One region of the Streptomyces sp. NBC_00259 genome, then DNA from elsewhere that is predicted to be linked to it. Evidence: riboswitches for the same ligand, from Rfam matches in the RefSeq annotation. Region 1 holds a riboswitch; each other region holds the start of a gene.
The links. Region 1 has a riboswitch for cobalamin ahead of OG766_RS28820 ((2Fe-2S) ferredoxin domain-containing protein). Riboswitches for the same ligand answer to the same signal wherever they lie in the genome.
Positions count from the first base shown of each region.

Region 1 (3,679 bases):
AGCAGGTTGAGCGGACGGCAGACGCCGAGCAGGACCGCCGTGCCGAGCAGGACCGCGCAGACGGGGATCCACACCACCGTCCAGGTCGTGCCGGCCAGCCCGCCGAGCATCCAGCGCAGTGCCGCCTGGGTCTTGTGCGGGTCGTCGGAGGTGACGATCAGGAAGCTCGCCAGCGCGGAGAGCACCTCGGCCGTCGCCACTCCCGCCAGCACCAGCCGCACCGTGGTCATCCGTCCGCCCGACCGGGCCAGGAAGTAGACGGCGACCAGGGCGATGAGCGCCCCGAGGAACGCCGCGACGGGCAGTGAGAACACGCCGAACAGGCCGACGTTGAAGACGACGACGAGCACCGCCCCGACCGAGGCGCCCGACGACACCCCGAGCAGCATGGGGTCCGCGAGGGGGTTGCGGACGAGCGCCTGCAGCGCCATTCCGGCCACCGCCAGGCCCGCCCCGACGACGCCGGACAGCAGTACGCGCGGCAGCCGGACGTCGATGACGATCGTCTCCCGGACCGGGGTCCAGGTCGGGTCGGCCAGGCCCGGATGCACCCGGTGCAGCAGGATGCCCCAGACCTGCTCGGCCGGGACGCTGATGGAGCCGGCCGCGATCCCGGCGGTCGCCGCGATCACGACCAGGGCGGCCAGCAGGGCGAGCACGAGCGGGTAGGGAACGCCGGGGCGCCGGGCGGCGGCCGTACGCTCCGCCCGGCTCACGCCGGCCGGCCCCGTCGCGTCGGTCGTGCCGGTCGTGCCGGTCGCCCCCGTCGCCTCGGTCGATTCCGTCGATTCCGTCGTGCCGGTCACCTGAAACGTTCCGCGTGGAGCTGGCGGGCCAGGGACTCGACGCCCGAGGGCACCCGGACACCCAGCACGGTGGACGACAGCGGCAGCACCGCGAACCGCTTGTTCCTGATCGCGGGCACGTCCTTCAGCGCCGGGTTCGCCAGCAGGAACTTCTTCTTGTCCTCGACCGACTGGTCCCCGTAGTCGTAGATGACGATGACCTCGGGGGCGCGCTCGGCCACCTGCTCGAAGGACACGTCACCGAACGCCTTGTCCAGGTCGGCGAAGAGGTTCGCCCCGCCGGCCCGCTTGATCATCTCGTTGCCGACGCCCGCGCCGCCCGCGGTGAAGGCCGTCTTGTCGCCACTGTCGTACACGAAGAGCTTTGTGGGAGTGACGCCGGCCAGCTCGCGCTCGACGGTGTCGAGCGTGCCGTGCAGCCGGTCCAGTTCCCGCTCGGCCCGGTCCGTCACGCCGAAGATCTTCGCGACGGTGCGGAGCTCCTGGTCCATGTGCGCCATCGTCACCGGCCCGGAGGGGCACTCCTCGACGTTCAGATAGGAGTTGATGCCCGCCTTGGAGAGCGCGGCGCGGCTGCGCCCCTCCTTCTCGTCGAAGGTGCTGGCGAAACCGCCGTAGGCGAAGTCGGGTTCGGCGGACAGCAGCACCTCGAACGAGGGGTACTCCTTCGCGAGCACCTTGAGCCCGCGATAGGCGTCCTGGTACGCGGGGAGGATCCGGTCGTCGAGGTAGGCGGTGCCCACCATCGACTCCTCCAGCCCGAGCGCCAGCATGACCTCGGTGGCGTGCTGGTTCAGCGACACGGCGCGCTGCGGAGGACGCTGATACGTCGTCTTCACCCCGCAGTTGTCGACGGTGACCGGGAAGCCCTCGGCGGGGCCGGCCGGCGCGGCGTCGTCACGGGCGGCGCTGCCGCCGCCGCAACCGGCGACCAGCAGCGCCAGGGCCATGGCGGACAGCAGGGACAGCGGGCGTTTGCCCATCATGTGGTGGTCCTCTCACCGCGGGGAGTTGTTCAGGAGAGTGGTGATCAAAAGGTCGTGAACAGGAGGTCGCGATCCCAGGTCGCGATCACGCAGGGGCCGAACACGAAGGGGGCGAGCACGAAGGGAGCGTCGGGCAGCGTGCGGGCGGCGCCGACGACCGTCAGCGCACGCGCCGTGGCGGGGTGAAGGCGTAGAGGCCGAGAATCTCCGGCAGCGCGGCGACACCGGGGCCGCCCGCCCGTACCCAGGCCGCGACGTCCTCGGTCGCGAGGGAGTCGTTGACGAGGCCGAACCAGACGGCCCGGCCGCCTGCGGCGCGCCCCTCTGCCGACGGCTGCACGACGATCACGTTCGCCTGGTCGCAGACGTCGAGACAGTCGGAGATCCGCACCGGGGCGTCCAGGGCGAGACGCGCGGTCTGCTCCGCGTGGTCGACACCGGTCACCTTGGGACTGCCGCAGCAGCAGTCACGGCACACGACGACGCGGCACGGCACCGGACCGCGCGGCGATGGCACCTCGGGCATCACGACAAGCCTCCCCTCTGGGGAAATCCGCCCCAGTCACGTGAGGAGGCGACCGCGTGAGTCTCCTGGCTCTCGGGTCACCGCTCGTCCCGGCCTTCCCACCCGCATCCGGGCAGTGGTCTGTTCGGGATCCGCTCGCCGATCACAGTGGCGGGACCGCGCCGGATTCACACCGGCTTCCTCGTTCCGCCGTCGCCTTTTCGCGGGACATCATCGCAGAAACGAACGTCATGTCATACGCCCGGGCCCGCTCCCTACCCGTAGCGCGAACGGCCGACCACCGGTGGCAGCCGATCGAGTCCTGGCCCAGGCTGACAGCACTGCATAAAGCGCATTCAGCGGGAAAATCAACCGCAACCGGAACACAAGGGACGGTAACGTTCATCCCTGCGCAGCAATGACGTCAAGGAGTCCGGCAGTGATCTCACGTGTGTCAGCGGGCATTCTGCTGATCTGTGCGGTCCTGCTGCATGTCCTGACACCGGTCTGCGCCACCCCGGCAGCCCCCGGAGCCCCCCGGGCCGATTCGGCCGTCGTCGCCGCGGAGAGCAGGAACCCGCACACGACGGTGGTGGTGATCAGCGCCCACGGCGCGGCGCACCACCACGACGAGTCGTACGACCCGCTGACCCATCTCTCCCGTGTCTCTCAGCTCGGCGCCCACGCGCCCGCCGCCCCCGGCAACGGCGCCAACAGCGCGCCGGACGAGACGGCGAGCCCACCGGGCGCCCCCTGCGCGAGTACCGCGAGGCACACCCGGAACCCGGGCGCGGCGGCGACGCCGAGCCTGAGCAACCTGCAGGCGTTCCGCTGCTGATCGGCAGGCGCACCGCCGACGCGGGCCCTTCCCCGGCCGCCTGACGACGTGCCCGGGCACCCTCCGGTGCCCGCCGCGCGGCCTGTCACGCGCCGCCAGGGCCGTCGCGGTGCGCCCCTCTTCGAGCACGCACACCCTTCCGTATCGAAGAGACCGAGGTACGACCATGCAGTCGCTCATCGAGCACGCCCGGCACTTCCCCGCACGGATCGCGGGGCAAGAGGACACCTACGCCGCGCTGGCGCGGGGCCAGCGGCCCCAGGCGCTGTTCATCACCTGCTCCGACTCCCGGGTGATTCCCTCACTGTTCACCGGCGCCGCACCCGGCGACATCTTCGAGGTACGCACCGCCGGGAACATCGTTCCCTCCTGGCAGCCGCACACGGCCTGCGGTGTGGCCGGCAGCCTGGAGTTCGCCGTGGAGGCCCTCGACGTCCCGGACATCGTCGTCTGCGGTCACTCCCACTGCGGCGCCGTCCAGGGCCTGCTGCGGGAGCAGACCGTACGGAGCATGCCGCTGGTACGGCGCTGGCTGACCCGGGCC
Region 1 is NZ_CP108080.1:6,422,758-6,426,436, reverse strand. Features, by position in the region: gene OG766_RS28830 (FecCD family ABC transporter permease) at 1-716, opposite strand, end outside; gene OG766_RS28825 (ABC transporter substrate-binding protein) at 803-1,792, opposite strand; gene OG766_RS28820 ((2Fe-2S) ferredoxin domain-containing protein) at 1,953-2,318, opposite strand; cobalamin riboswitch at 2,357-2,546, opposite strand; gene OG766_RS28815 (hypothetical protein) at 2,737-3,135, shown strand; gene OG766_RS28810 (carbonic anhydrase) at 3,302-3,679, shown strand, end outside.

Region 2 (3,679 bases), 2.3 Mb from region 1:
CGCGCGGGCGGCCGCCTCCGCCTCGTCGGCGGTGGTGCGGGTCGCGGCCGACTCGTCGAGGCCGAGGGCTTCGCGCAGTCCGGGCAGGGCCGTCGCACCGCCCCAGATCTGGCGGGCACGGAGGATGGAGAGGACCAGGTTGACCCGCTCGGGGCCGGTGGGGGCGCCGCCGAGGACATGCAGACCGTCGCGGATCTGGGCGTCCTTGACCTCGCACAGCCAGCCGTCGACGTGCAGCAGGAAGTCGTCGAAGCCGTCGTCGTCGGGGCGGTCGTCCAGGCCGAGGTCGTGGTCGAGCTTCGCGGCCTGGATCAAGGTCCAGATCTGGGCGCGGATGGCGGGGAGCTTCGCCGGGTCCATCGAGGAGATCTGCGCGTACTCGTCGAGCAGTTGCTCCAGGCGCGCGATGTCGCCGTAGGAGTCGGCGCGGGCCATCGGCGGGACGAGGTGGTCGATGAGGGTGGCGTGCACCCGGCGCTTGGCCTGGGTGCCCTCGCCCGGGTCGTTGACGAGGAAGGGGTAGATGAGCGGCAGATCACCGAGTGCGGCGTCGGGTGCGCAGGCGGCGGACAGTCCGGCGTTCTTGCCGGGCAGCCACTCCAGGTTGCCGTGCTTGCCGAGGTGGATCATCGCGTCGGCGCCGAAGCCCCTGTCCGACGCGGCGGCCGCGATCCAGCGGTAGGCGGCGAGGTAGTGGTGCGAGGGCGGCAGATCGGGGTCGTGGTAGATCGCGATCGGGTTCTCGCCGAAGCCGCGCGGCGGCTGGATGACGATCAGCAGGTTGCCGCGCCGCAGGGCCGCCAGGACGATGTCGCCCTCGGGGTTGCGGGAGCGGTCCAGGAACATCTCGCCGGGCGCGGGGCCCCAGTGCTCCTCGACGTGCTCGCGCAACTCCGCGGGCAGGGTCGCGTACCAGCGCCGGTAGTCGGCGGCCGGGATACGGACGGGGTTGCGGGCGAGCTGTTCCTCGGTGAGCCAGTCCTGGTCGTGGCCGCCGGCCTCGATGAGCGCGCGGATCAGCTCGTCGCCGTCGCCGGAGACAAAGCCGGGGATCTCGTCCGTGCCGAAGTCGTAGCCCTCGTCGCGGAGTCGGCGCAGCAGCGTGACGGCGGACGCGGGGGTGTCGAGGCCGACCGCGTTGCCGATGCGGGAGTGCTTCGTCGGGTACGCGGACAGGACGAGCGCGATGCGCTTCTCGGCGTTCGGGATGTGGCGGAGCCGGGCGTGGCGTACCGCGATCCCGGCGACGCGGGCCGCGCGCTCGGGGTCGGCGACATAGGCCGGGAGGCCGTCCTCGTCGATCTCCTTGAAGGAGAACGGGACGGTGATCAGTCGCCCGTCGAACTCGGGCACGGCGACCTGGCTGGCGGCGTCCAGCGGGGACAGGCCCTCGTCGTTCTCCTCCCAGGCGCTGCGCGACCCGGTCAGACACAGCGCCTGGAGCACGGGCACGTCGAGCGCGGCGAGCGCGCCCGCGTCCCATGCCTCGTCGTCGCCGCCGGCCTGCGCCTCGGCGGGCCTCGTGCCGCCGGCGGCGAGGACCGTGGTCACGACGGCGTCGGCGCCGCCGAGCCGGTCGACCAGCTCGGGCTCGGGGGCGCGGAGCGAGGCGACGTAGAGGGGAAGGGCCTGGCCGCCCGCGTCCTCGATGGCGTCGCAGAGGGCGCCGACGAAGGCGGTGTTGCCGCTCATGTGGTGGGCGCGGTAGTAGAGCACGGCGATCGTGGGGCCGGTCGTGCCGCGCGGGGCGCGGTCGAGGGGGCCCCAGGTGGGGGCGGGAGCCGGGGGCTCGAAGCCGTGGCCGGTGAGCAGGACCGTGTCGGACAGGAACCGGGCGAGCTGCTCCAGGTTGTCCGGGCCGCCGTGTGCGAGGTAGGCGTGCGCCTCGGCCGCGATGCCGATGGGGACGGTGGAGGCCTCCATCAGCTGGGCGTCCGGAGCCTGTTCGCCGGTGAGCACGACGACGGGCCGGTCGTGGGCGAGTACCGCGTCGATCCACTCCTGCCAGGCGCGGATGCCGCCGAGGAGGCGTACGACGACGAGGGCGGTGCCCTCGAGGAGCTCGGGCAGCTCGTCGAGGCGCAGGCGGGAGGGGTTCGCGAAGCGGTACGGAACCGGTCCCGCGGCCGCGCGGGCGCTGAGCAGGTCCGTGTCGGAGGTCGACAGCAGCAGGATCGTGGGCGTCGCCGGGGGCGTCGTCGCGTGCGTCATCGCGTGCGCAGGCCTTCCTCGGGGTTTCCGCGCCCCGGGTGGTCGTCGTCGGCGGGAGTTCCTGACTCACCCGGCCTCCGTGTCGAGGCCCGGTTCACAGTGGCGGGACCGCGCCGGAATCTCACCGGGCTTCCTCCCTAGGGTCCTGGGACCCTGTGCCGTCTGCATAGTAGAGGCTGCCTGCGCCGTGGGTATGCTCGCGGCCATGCCGCCCACACCCACAACCCCGGCGGACCCGGGCGAACCTCGCATACGGGACCGAGGTGACGCCTGCCCCGGCGCGCTGCGGCTGCACGCGGCGGACGACGGACGACTGGCCCGACTCCGCGTACCCGCAGGGCTTCTGACGTCGCATCAGCTCATGGTGCTGGCCGATGCGGCGGAGCGACTGGGCGACGGTGCGGTCAGCATCACGTCCCGGGGGAACGTGGAACTGCGCGGCCTCGCCGACGGATGCGGGGCGGAGCTCGCGGGGCTGCTGCGGGAGTCCGGCCTGTTGCCGTCCGACACCCATGAGCGGGTGCGCAATGTCGTGGCCTCGCCACTGGCCGGACTCGACGGACTCGGCTGTGGCGACGTGCAGTTGTGGGCGCGGGAGCTGGACGCGCTGCTGTGCGCGAACGGCTGGGCGGCGCGGCTCTCCGGCCGTTTCCTGTTCGCCCTGGACGACGGGCGGGGGGATGTGGCGGGGCTCGGCGCGGATGTGACGTTGCTCGCAGAGGCGGGAGGTTCGGCGGTCCTGCGGGTGGGCGCCGCCGCCTTCCGCGTACGCGCGGCCGACGCGGCGCGGGCCGCGCTGGCGGCGGCGGGCGCGTTCCTGGAAGCGGCGTCGGACACGGGCGCGTGGCGGGTACGGGAACTGCCGACGGACCGGGAGCCCGCGCTGGGGGCGCACCTGGAACGAGCGGGCGTCCCGGCGGAGACCCGGCCCCCGGACCCCGGCGTCCGCGACACCATCGATGCCGTGCGGGCGGGACCTCTGCCGGGGATCGTGAAGGGGCCCGGCGGCTGGTCCCTTTCCGTGGCCGCGCCGCTCGGGCGGCTCGGCGTCGCACAACTGCGGGACCTTCTCCCCGCTCCGGGCGGCGAGGTGCGGCTCACCCCGTGGCGCGGGGTCGTCGTGCCCGGGTTCGGCAGCCGGGACGCGGCCGGGGCCCGGCTCGGGCGGCTCGCCGACGCGGGGTTCGTCACGGACGCCGGCTCCCCCTGGTACGGGGTCGGCGCCTGCACCGGCCGCCCCGGGTGCGCCAAGTCGCTGGCCGACGTACGGGCCGACGCGACGGCGGGCGCCCGGGCCGGCACTGCTGCCCGCCACGGCGGACCGCCCGTGTACTGGTCCGGCTGCGAGCGCCGCTGCGGCCGGCCCCACGGCGCGTACCTGGACGTCGTGGCCACGGCCGACGGCACGTACCGCGTCACCGAGCCGTTCTCCGGCACCGGCACCGGCACCACCTCCACTTCCACTTCC
Region 2 is NZ_CP108080.1:4,089,170-4,092,848, reverse strand. Features, by position in the region: gene cobN (cobaltochelatase subunit CobN) at 1-2,211, opposite strand, end outside; cobalamin riboswitch at 2,249-2,385, opposite strand; gene OG766_RS18390 (cobalamin biosynthesis protein CobG) at 2,405-3,679, shown strand, end outside.
Region 2: another riboswitch for cobalamin. It lies ahead of cobN (cobaltochelatase subunit CobN); the one in region 1 lies ahead of OG766_RS28820 ((2Fe-2S) ferredoxin domain-containing protein).

Region 3 (3,679 bases), 6.1 Mb from region 1:
GGCGCCGTACTGACGCTGTCCGGACGGCAGTTGATCTCGACGGTCGGCGGGGCCTCGGGCCCTCTGTACGGGACGCTGCTGCGGCGGGCCGGCAAGGCCCTGGGCGACGATCCCGAGGTGTCCCCGGCGCAGCTCGGCGAAGCCCTGCGGGCCGGGATCGCCGCCGTGGCCCAGCTCGGCGGCGCCAAGGCCGGGGACAAGACGATGCTGGACGCGCTGGAGCCGGCGGCCGCGGCGCTGGACGAGTCGTTCGCGGCCGCCCGGGCGGCCGCCGAGGAGGGCGCGCTCGCGACCGTGCCGATGCTGGCGCGCAAGGGCAGGGCGAGCTATCTGGGCGAGCGCAGCATCGGGCACCAGGACCCGGGGGCGACGTCCTCCGCGCTGCTGATCGCGGCGCTCGAGGAGGTGGCGCGGTGAGTGCGGCGGGTCAGGTCGGCATCGTCCTCGTGTCGCACAGCGCTCAGCTCGCCGTGTCCGTCGCCGAACTCGCGCGGGGCCTCGCCGGGGGCGCCGCTTCGGTGCCTCTCGCGCCCGCGGGCGGGCTGCCGGACGGAGGGCTCGGCACCAGCTCGGAGCTGATCGCCGCCGCGGCGCGGGAGGTCGACCGGGGCGCGGGCGTGGCCGTACTGGCCGATCTCGGCAGCGCCGTGCTGACGGTGAAGTCGCTGCTGGCCGAGGGCGGCGAACTGCCGGAGGGGACCCGGCTCGTGGACGCGCCGTTCGTCGAGGGCGCGGTCGCCGCGGTGGTCACCGCGGCGGCGGGCGGCGCTCTGGACGAAGTGGAGGCGGCGGCCGAGGAAGCGTACTCGTACCACAAGGTGTGACGGCGCGCATCCGTGCGCGGCTTGTGATGTACCTGGTCAAAGCACTAATGTCGCACCGCCTTGGTGAACGGGAAACCGGTGCGGTACCGGTGCGGCCCTCGCCACTGTGATCGGGAAGTCCGGCTCCATCCGCAAGGAAGCCACTGGACCGCCGCGGGAGACCGCGGCGTCCGGGAAGGCGGAGCCCGGGCGGATTGACCCGTCAGCCAGGAGACCGGCCAAGGCGCGTTGTCCATCCACGAGGTGTTGGAGAGGGTCTCCCGACCATGCACATAGCCGAGGGGTATCTGCCCCCGTTGCACGCGGCCGCCTGGGGCGCCGCGTCCGCCCCCTTCGTCGTCCACGGCGTCCGGGCGCTCACCCGTGAGGTCAAGGCCCATCCCGAGTCGACGCTGCTGCTCGGCGCCTCCGGGGCCTTCACCTTCGTCCTTTCCGCGCTGAAGATCCCGTCCGTGACCGGGAGTTGCTCCCATCCGACCGGTACGGGACTCGGCGCCATCCTGTTCAGACCACCCATCATGGCGGTACTGGGCACGATCACCCTGCTGTTCCAGTCGCTGCTGCTGGCCCACGGCGGGCTCACCACGCTCGGCGCCAACGCCTTCTCCATGGCGATCGTCGGGCCCTGGGCCGGGTACGCGGTGTACCGGCTGCTGCGGCGGTTCGAACTGCCGCTGATGGTGAGCGTGTTCTTCGGCGCGTTCGTCGCGGATCTGTCCACGTACTGCGTCACCAGTGTGCAACTGGCGCTGGCGTTCCCCGACCCGGGCAGCGGCTTCGCCGGCGCACTCGCCAAGTTCGGCGGCATCTTCGCGATCACCCAGATCCCGCTGGCGGTCAGCGAGGGCCTGCTCACCGTGCTGGTGATGCGTCTCCTCGTCCAGTCGAGCAAGGGTGAGCTGACCCGGCTCGGTGTGCTGCTCCAGGGTGGGAACAAGAAGGAGGCCGCGGTCCGATGAGCCGTAACGCGAAGATCAACACGCTGCTGCTGGTGATCGTGGCCGCGCTGGCCGTGTTCCCGCTCGTGCTGGGACTGGGCGACCACAAGGAGGAGCCCTTCGCCGGCGCGGACGCCGAGGCGGAGACGGCGATCACCGAGATCGCGCCGGACTACGAGCCGTGGTTCTCCCCGTTGTACGAGCCCCCGTCCGGCGAGGTCGAATCGGCGCTGTTCGCCCTGCAGGCGGCGCTCGGCGCGGGGGTCCTGGCCTACTACTTCGGGCTGCGCAAGGGCCGCCGTCAGGGCGAGGCCCGTGCCGCGGCGGCCGCTCCCGGGGACGCGTCGCGGGCAGCCGTCCCCTCCGACGGTCCCGCTGCCTGATCACCGATGCTGCCGATCGACGCGGCGGCGCACAGCAGTCGCTGGCGCCGCCGCCACCCCTGCGAGAAGGCGGCGCTGGGACTCGGGCTGACGGTCTGTGCGATCTCACTGCCGCCGTGGCCGGGTGCCGTGCTGGTCGCCGCCGCCGCGCTCGCGGTGCTGCTCGGCCCGGCAGGGGTGGCGCCGCGGCAGCTGTGGCGGGCGTGGCGTGTTCCGCTGGGTTTCTGCGTGACGGGTGCGGTGCCGCTGCTGTTCGCCGTCGGCGGCCCGGACGGCTTCGTGGCGTTCGCGCCGGGCGGCCCGGTGCACGCGGGCGAACTGCTGCTGCGGACGTCGGCCGCCTCGCTCGGCGTGCTGCTGTTCGCGTTCACCACTCCCGTCTCCGACGTCCTGCCACGACTGGTACGGGCGGGTGTTCCGGCGCCGGTGGTCGATGTCGCGCTCGTCATGTACCGCATCAGCTTCCTGCTGCTGGACGGGGTCCACCGGATCCGTGAGGCGCAGGCCGCCAGGCTCGGGCACACCTCCCGGGCGGCCACGTGGCGTTCCCTCGCCGGGCTCGGCGCCACCGCCTTCGTGCGGGCCTTCGACCGGGCCCAGCGGCTCCACACGGGCCTGGCCGGGCGCGGTTACGACGGGACGCTGCGCGTGCTGGTGCCGCAGGCGACGGTGTCCGCGCGCTTCCTGGCGGCCACCGCCGGGCTGCTGGCCGGGATCGTCGCCCTCACCTTCGTCCTGGAAAGGTCCGTCCTGTGAACACATCGCCCGTGGTGGAGCTGGCCGGCGCGGGATTCGCGTACGCGGAGGGCCCGCCGGTGCTCAGGGGCGTCGACTTCGCCGTGGCCGCCGGCCGGTCGCTGGCGCTGCTCGGCCGCAACGGCAGCGGCAAGACGACCCTGATGCGGCTGCTCAGCGGCGGGCTGCGGTGCGCCGAGGGCCGGCTGCTGCTGGACGGCGAGCCGGTGACGTACGACCGCAAGGGGCTGACCCGGCTCAGGACGACCGTGCAGCTGGTCGTGCAGGACCCGGACGATCAGCTGTTCGCCGCGTCGGTCGGGCAGGACGTGTCGTTCGGGCCGATGAACCTGGGCCTGCCGGAGCAGGAGGTACGGGCGCGGGTCGCCGAGGCGCTGGAGGCGCTGGACATCGCCGCGCTGGAGGACCGGCCGACGCATCTCCTCTCCTACGGGCAGCGCAAGCGGGCGGCGATCGCGGGTGCCGTGGCGATGCGGCCCCGGGTGCTGGTCCTGGACGAGCCGACCGCGGGGCTCGATCCGCACGGCCAGGAGCGCCTCCTGGCGGTGCTCGGACGGCTCAGGGAGGGCGGTACGACCGTGGTGATGGCCACGCACGACGTGGATCTGGCACTGCGGTGGGCCGACGACGCCGCCGTGCTGTCCCCCTCGGGGCTGCGGACGGGGCCGGTCGCCGGGCTGCTGGCCGACGGGGAGCTGCTGGACGCGGCGCGGCTGCGGCGGCCGTGGGCGATGGCGGCGGCGGAGGTGCTGCGTGCGCACGGGCTGCTGGCCGCGGA
Region 3 is NZ_CP108080.1:351,143-354,821, forward strand. Features, by position in the region: gene dhaL (dihydroxyacetone kinase subunit DhaL) at 1-417, shown strand, start outside; gene OG766_RS01690 (PTS-dependent dihydroxyacetone kinase phosphotransferase subunit DhaM) at 414-824, shown strand; cobalamin riboswitch at 842-1,061, shown strand; gene OG766_RS01695 (energy-coupling factor ABC transporter permease) at 1,091-1,783, shown strand; gene OG766_RS01700 (energy-coupling factor ABC transporter substrate-binding protein) at 1,780-2,145, shown strand; gene cbiQ (cobalt ECF transporter T component CbiQ) at 2,152-2,901, shown strand; gene OG766_RS01710 (energy-coupling factor ABC transporter ATP-binding protein) at 2,898-3,679, shown strand, end outside.
Region 3: another riboswitch for cobalamin. It lies ahead of OG766_RS01695 (energy-coupling factor ABC transporter permease); the one in region 1 lies ahead of OG766_RS28820 ((2Fe-2S) ferredoxin domain-containing protein).

Region 4 (3,679 bases), 4.7 Mb from region 1:
CGATCGAGGAGGGTCCGCACGGGTCTGCCGGGTTTTCGCCGTCTCTCCTCGACGACAAGCGGAGCGGTCGCACTCCACTTGGAGACACCCCAACGCCCGCCCCAGTTCATCTTCCGTTCACCCGGTAACCCTACGTTCACCCAAGCCACTGACGTCCAACTGATTGCCTGGGTATTCGGTCAATGGAGCACATCACCCTGCTGCTCGCGATTGTCGTCGTGACAGCTCTCGTGTTCGATTTCACGAACGGCTTCCACGACACCGCCAACGCCATGGCGACGACCATCTCGACCGGGGCGATGAGACCCAAGGCAGCGGTGGCGATGTCCGCCGTGCTGAACCTGGTCGGCGCGTTCCTGTCCGTCGAGGTCGCCAAGACGATCTCCGGCGGGATCATCAACGAACAGGGCATACGCACGGAAGTGATCTTCGCGGCGCTCGTCGGCGCGATCCTGTGGAACCTCCTGACCTGGCTGCTGGGCCTGCCGTCCAGCTCCTCCCACGCACTGTTCGGCGGCCTCATCGGCGCCGCGGTGATGTCGGCGGGCTTCTCGGCCGTCAACGGCGGCACGATCGTCACCAAGGTCCTGATCCCGGCCGTCGCCGCGCCGCTCGTCGCCGGACTCGCCGCGCTGGTCGCGACGAGGCTGACGTACCGGATCGGCAGCAAGGCCCAGGACCGGGCCACGTCCAAGGGCTACCGCGCCGGCCAGATCGCCTCCGCCGGCCTCGTCTCCCTCGCCCACGGCACCAACGACGCGCAGAAGACCATGGGTGTCATCACCCTGGCCCTGGTCACCGGCGGTGTCCTCGCGCCGGGCTCGAACCCCCCGCTGTGGGTCATCGTCTCCGCCGGTCTCGCGATCGCGCTCGGCACGTACCTGGGCGGCTGGCGCATCATCCGCACCATGGGCAAGGGCCTGACCGACCTCCAGCCGCAGCAGGGCTTCGCCGCCCAGACCAGCGCCGCGACGGTCATCCTGGCCTCCTCGCACCTCGGCTTCTCGCTCTCCACCACCCAGTCCTGCTCGGGTGCCGTGATGGGCGCGGGCCTCGGCCGCAAGGGCGGTGTGGTCCGCTGGTCCACCGCGACCCGGATGTTCGTCGCCTGGGGTCTGACCCTGCCGGCCGCGGGTCTGGTCGGCGCCGGCGCCGAGTTCCTGACCGGCCAGGGCACCTGGGGCATCGCCGCCGTGGCGGTCCTGCTGATCGCGGGCTCCGGGGTCATCTGGTCGCTCTCGCGCCGCAAGCCGGTGGACCACACGAACGTCACGCACGACGAGATCGCCGATGCCGAGCCCGCGGGAGTGGTGACGACCGCCATCGCGGCCGTGACCCCGCCGCCGACCGGTGCCGCCGCCGCGACGACCGCGGCCGAGGGCCTCATGGCCACGATCCCGGCTCCGGCCGCCGAGGCCGCCCCGGCGGCCGCCGCCTCCACGTCCGCAGCTCCGGCGCCCGCCGCCACGGTCTAAGGAAAGAACAGCATGAAGATCGACTGGGCAGCTCTGGGCTCCGTCTTCGGCGTGAGCCTCGTCGTCACCGTCGCCCTCGTGGGCCTGTTCACCCTGGGCGTCGCGGGCCTCTCCAAGCAGGAGGCCGCGGCCGCACAGGGAGGCTCCGCAGGACTCGCCCGCACGGGCGCGTACGCCTGCTTCGCGCTCTGCGCGACGGCGGTGGCCTACGGGATCTATCTGATCGTCGCCTGACGACGCTCACGACACGTCCTCGGTACAGGGGCCGGGCACACCCTCGGGTGGGCCCGGCCCCTGTCGTGTGCGCGCTCCCGCGTGCGCCCCTGCGCGCGGTCCCGTGTGGGCCTCCGCACACTGTCCTGTCGCAGGTCAAGGGCGAGTTGACGGGTGTTCGCGGCCCGTGGTGGACTTCCGGAGCCATTACGGCGGCAGCAGAGGAAGCCGGTGAGAATCCGGCGCGGTCCCGCCACTGTCACGGGTGCGCTCCCCCTCACCGGAGCACCCCGGAGCCAGGAACTCTCTCCCGCCGGTCACGTCGAGCCAGGGCGCGGACCCTGAGTGAGGACGAACATGCCTGCCGAACCGGGGGGCCCGGGCTCGTCATGCCCGGGAATCACGTTCGCGTACGGCGCCGCCGCCGGACTCGCCGGCGACCTGCTCCTCGGTGATCCACGCCGTGGGCATCCGGTCGCCGCGTTCGGCCGGGCGGCCGCCGCGGTCGAACGGATCCTGTGGCGCGACCACCGAGGGTGGGGCGCTCTGCACACGGCGGTGTGCGCCGGTGGCGCGGTCGCCGCCGGCGCGCTGGCCGCCGCTTCCGTACGCCGCTCCCGTACCGCCACGATCGCGCTGACCGCCGCCACCACCTGGGCGGTCGTCGGCGGTACGTCACTGGGCCGTGAGGCCAGGGCGATCGGCGGGGCGCTGACGGCCGGGGACATCGAGCTCGCGAGGGAGCGCCTGCCGCATCTGTGCGGCCGCGATCCCCAGGCGCTGGACGGTCCGGGCATCGCCCGGGCCGTCGTCGAGTCCGTCGCCGAGAACACCTCGGACGCGGTCGTCGGCGCGCTGGTGTGGGGCGCGCTCGGCGGAGTGCCGGGGCTCGCCGGCTTCCGGGCCGTCAACACACTGGACGCGATGGTGGGCCACCGGTCGGCCCGCTACCGGCGCTACGGCTGGGCCTCGGCGCGCCTCGACGACGTCGTGGGCCGGCCGGGGTCCCGGCTCACCGCGGTGCTGGCGACGGTCGCGGGCGGCGATCCGCGCGGTGCCGTACGCGCCTGGCGCGCCGACGCGGCGAAGCACCCGAGCCCCAACGCCGGTCCGGTGGAGGCCTCGTTCGCGGGGTCGCTCGGCGTACGGCTCGGCGGGACACTCTCGTACGGCGGGCGGGTCGAGCACCGGCCCGTGCTCAACGGCGAGGGCCGGGCCGTGGAGGTCGCGGACATCGAACGGGCGGTACGGCTGTCCCGGCGCGTCGGGGTGCTGGCGCTCACGGTGTGCGCGGGCGCGCGCCTCGCCGCCGGAACCATGAGGCGGAGGCGGACATGAGCGGGGGCGGACTGCTGGTCGCCGGCACCACGTCGGACGCGGGCAAGAGCGTCGTCACGGCGGGGATCTGCCGGTGGCTGGTGCGGCAGGGCGTGAAGGTCGCGCCCTTCAAGGGGCAGAACATGTCCCTCAACTCCTTCGTCACCCGCGAGGGGGCGGAGATCGGCCGGGCCCAGGCCATGCAGGCGCAGGCGGCCCGCGTGGAGCCCTCGGCGCTGATGAACCCGGTGCTGCTGAAGCCGGGCAGCGACCGCTCCAGCCAGGTCGTGCTGATGGGCAGGCCGGTGGGCGAGCTGAGCGCGCGCGGCTACCACGGAGGCAGGCAGAAGACCCTGTTCGAGCCGGTCGTGCAGTGTCTGGAGGAGCTGCGGCGCACCTACGACGCCGTGATCTGCGAGGGCGCGGGAAGCCCCGCCGAGATCAATCTGCGCCGCACCGACATCGTGAACATGGGTATCGCGCGGGCCGCGCGCCTGCCCGTACTGGTCGTCGGCGACATCGACCGCGGCGGGGTGTTCGCGCAGTTCTTCGGTACGACGGCGCTGCTGGATGCGGAGGACCAGAAGCTGGTCGCGGGCTATCTGGTCAACAAGTTCCGCGGCGATGTGACCCTCCTGGAGCCCGGCCTGGAGATGCTGCACGGGCTCACCGGG
Region 4 is NZ_CP108080.1:1,714,824-1,718,502, forward strand. Features, by position in the region: gene OG766_RS07715 (inorganic phosphate transporter) at 183-1,475, shown strand; gene OG766_RS07720 (hypothetical protein) at 1,488-1,709, shown strand; cobalamin riboswitch at 1,863-2,014, shown strand; gene OG766_RS07725 (cobalamin biosynthesis protein) at 2,046-3,026, shown strand; gene OG766_RS07730 (cobyric acid synthase) at 3,023-3,679, shown strand, end outside.
Region 4: another riboswitch for cobalamin. It lies ahead of OG766_RS07725 (cobalamin biosynthesis protein); the one in region 1 lies ahead of OG766_RS28820 ((2Fe-2S) ferredoxin domain-containing protein).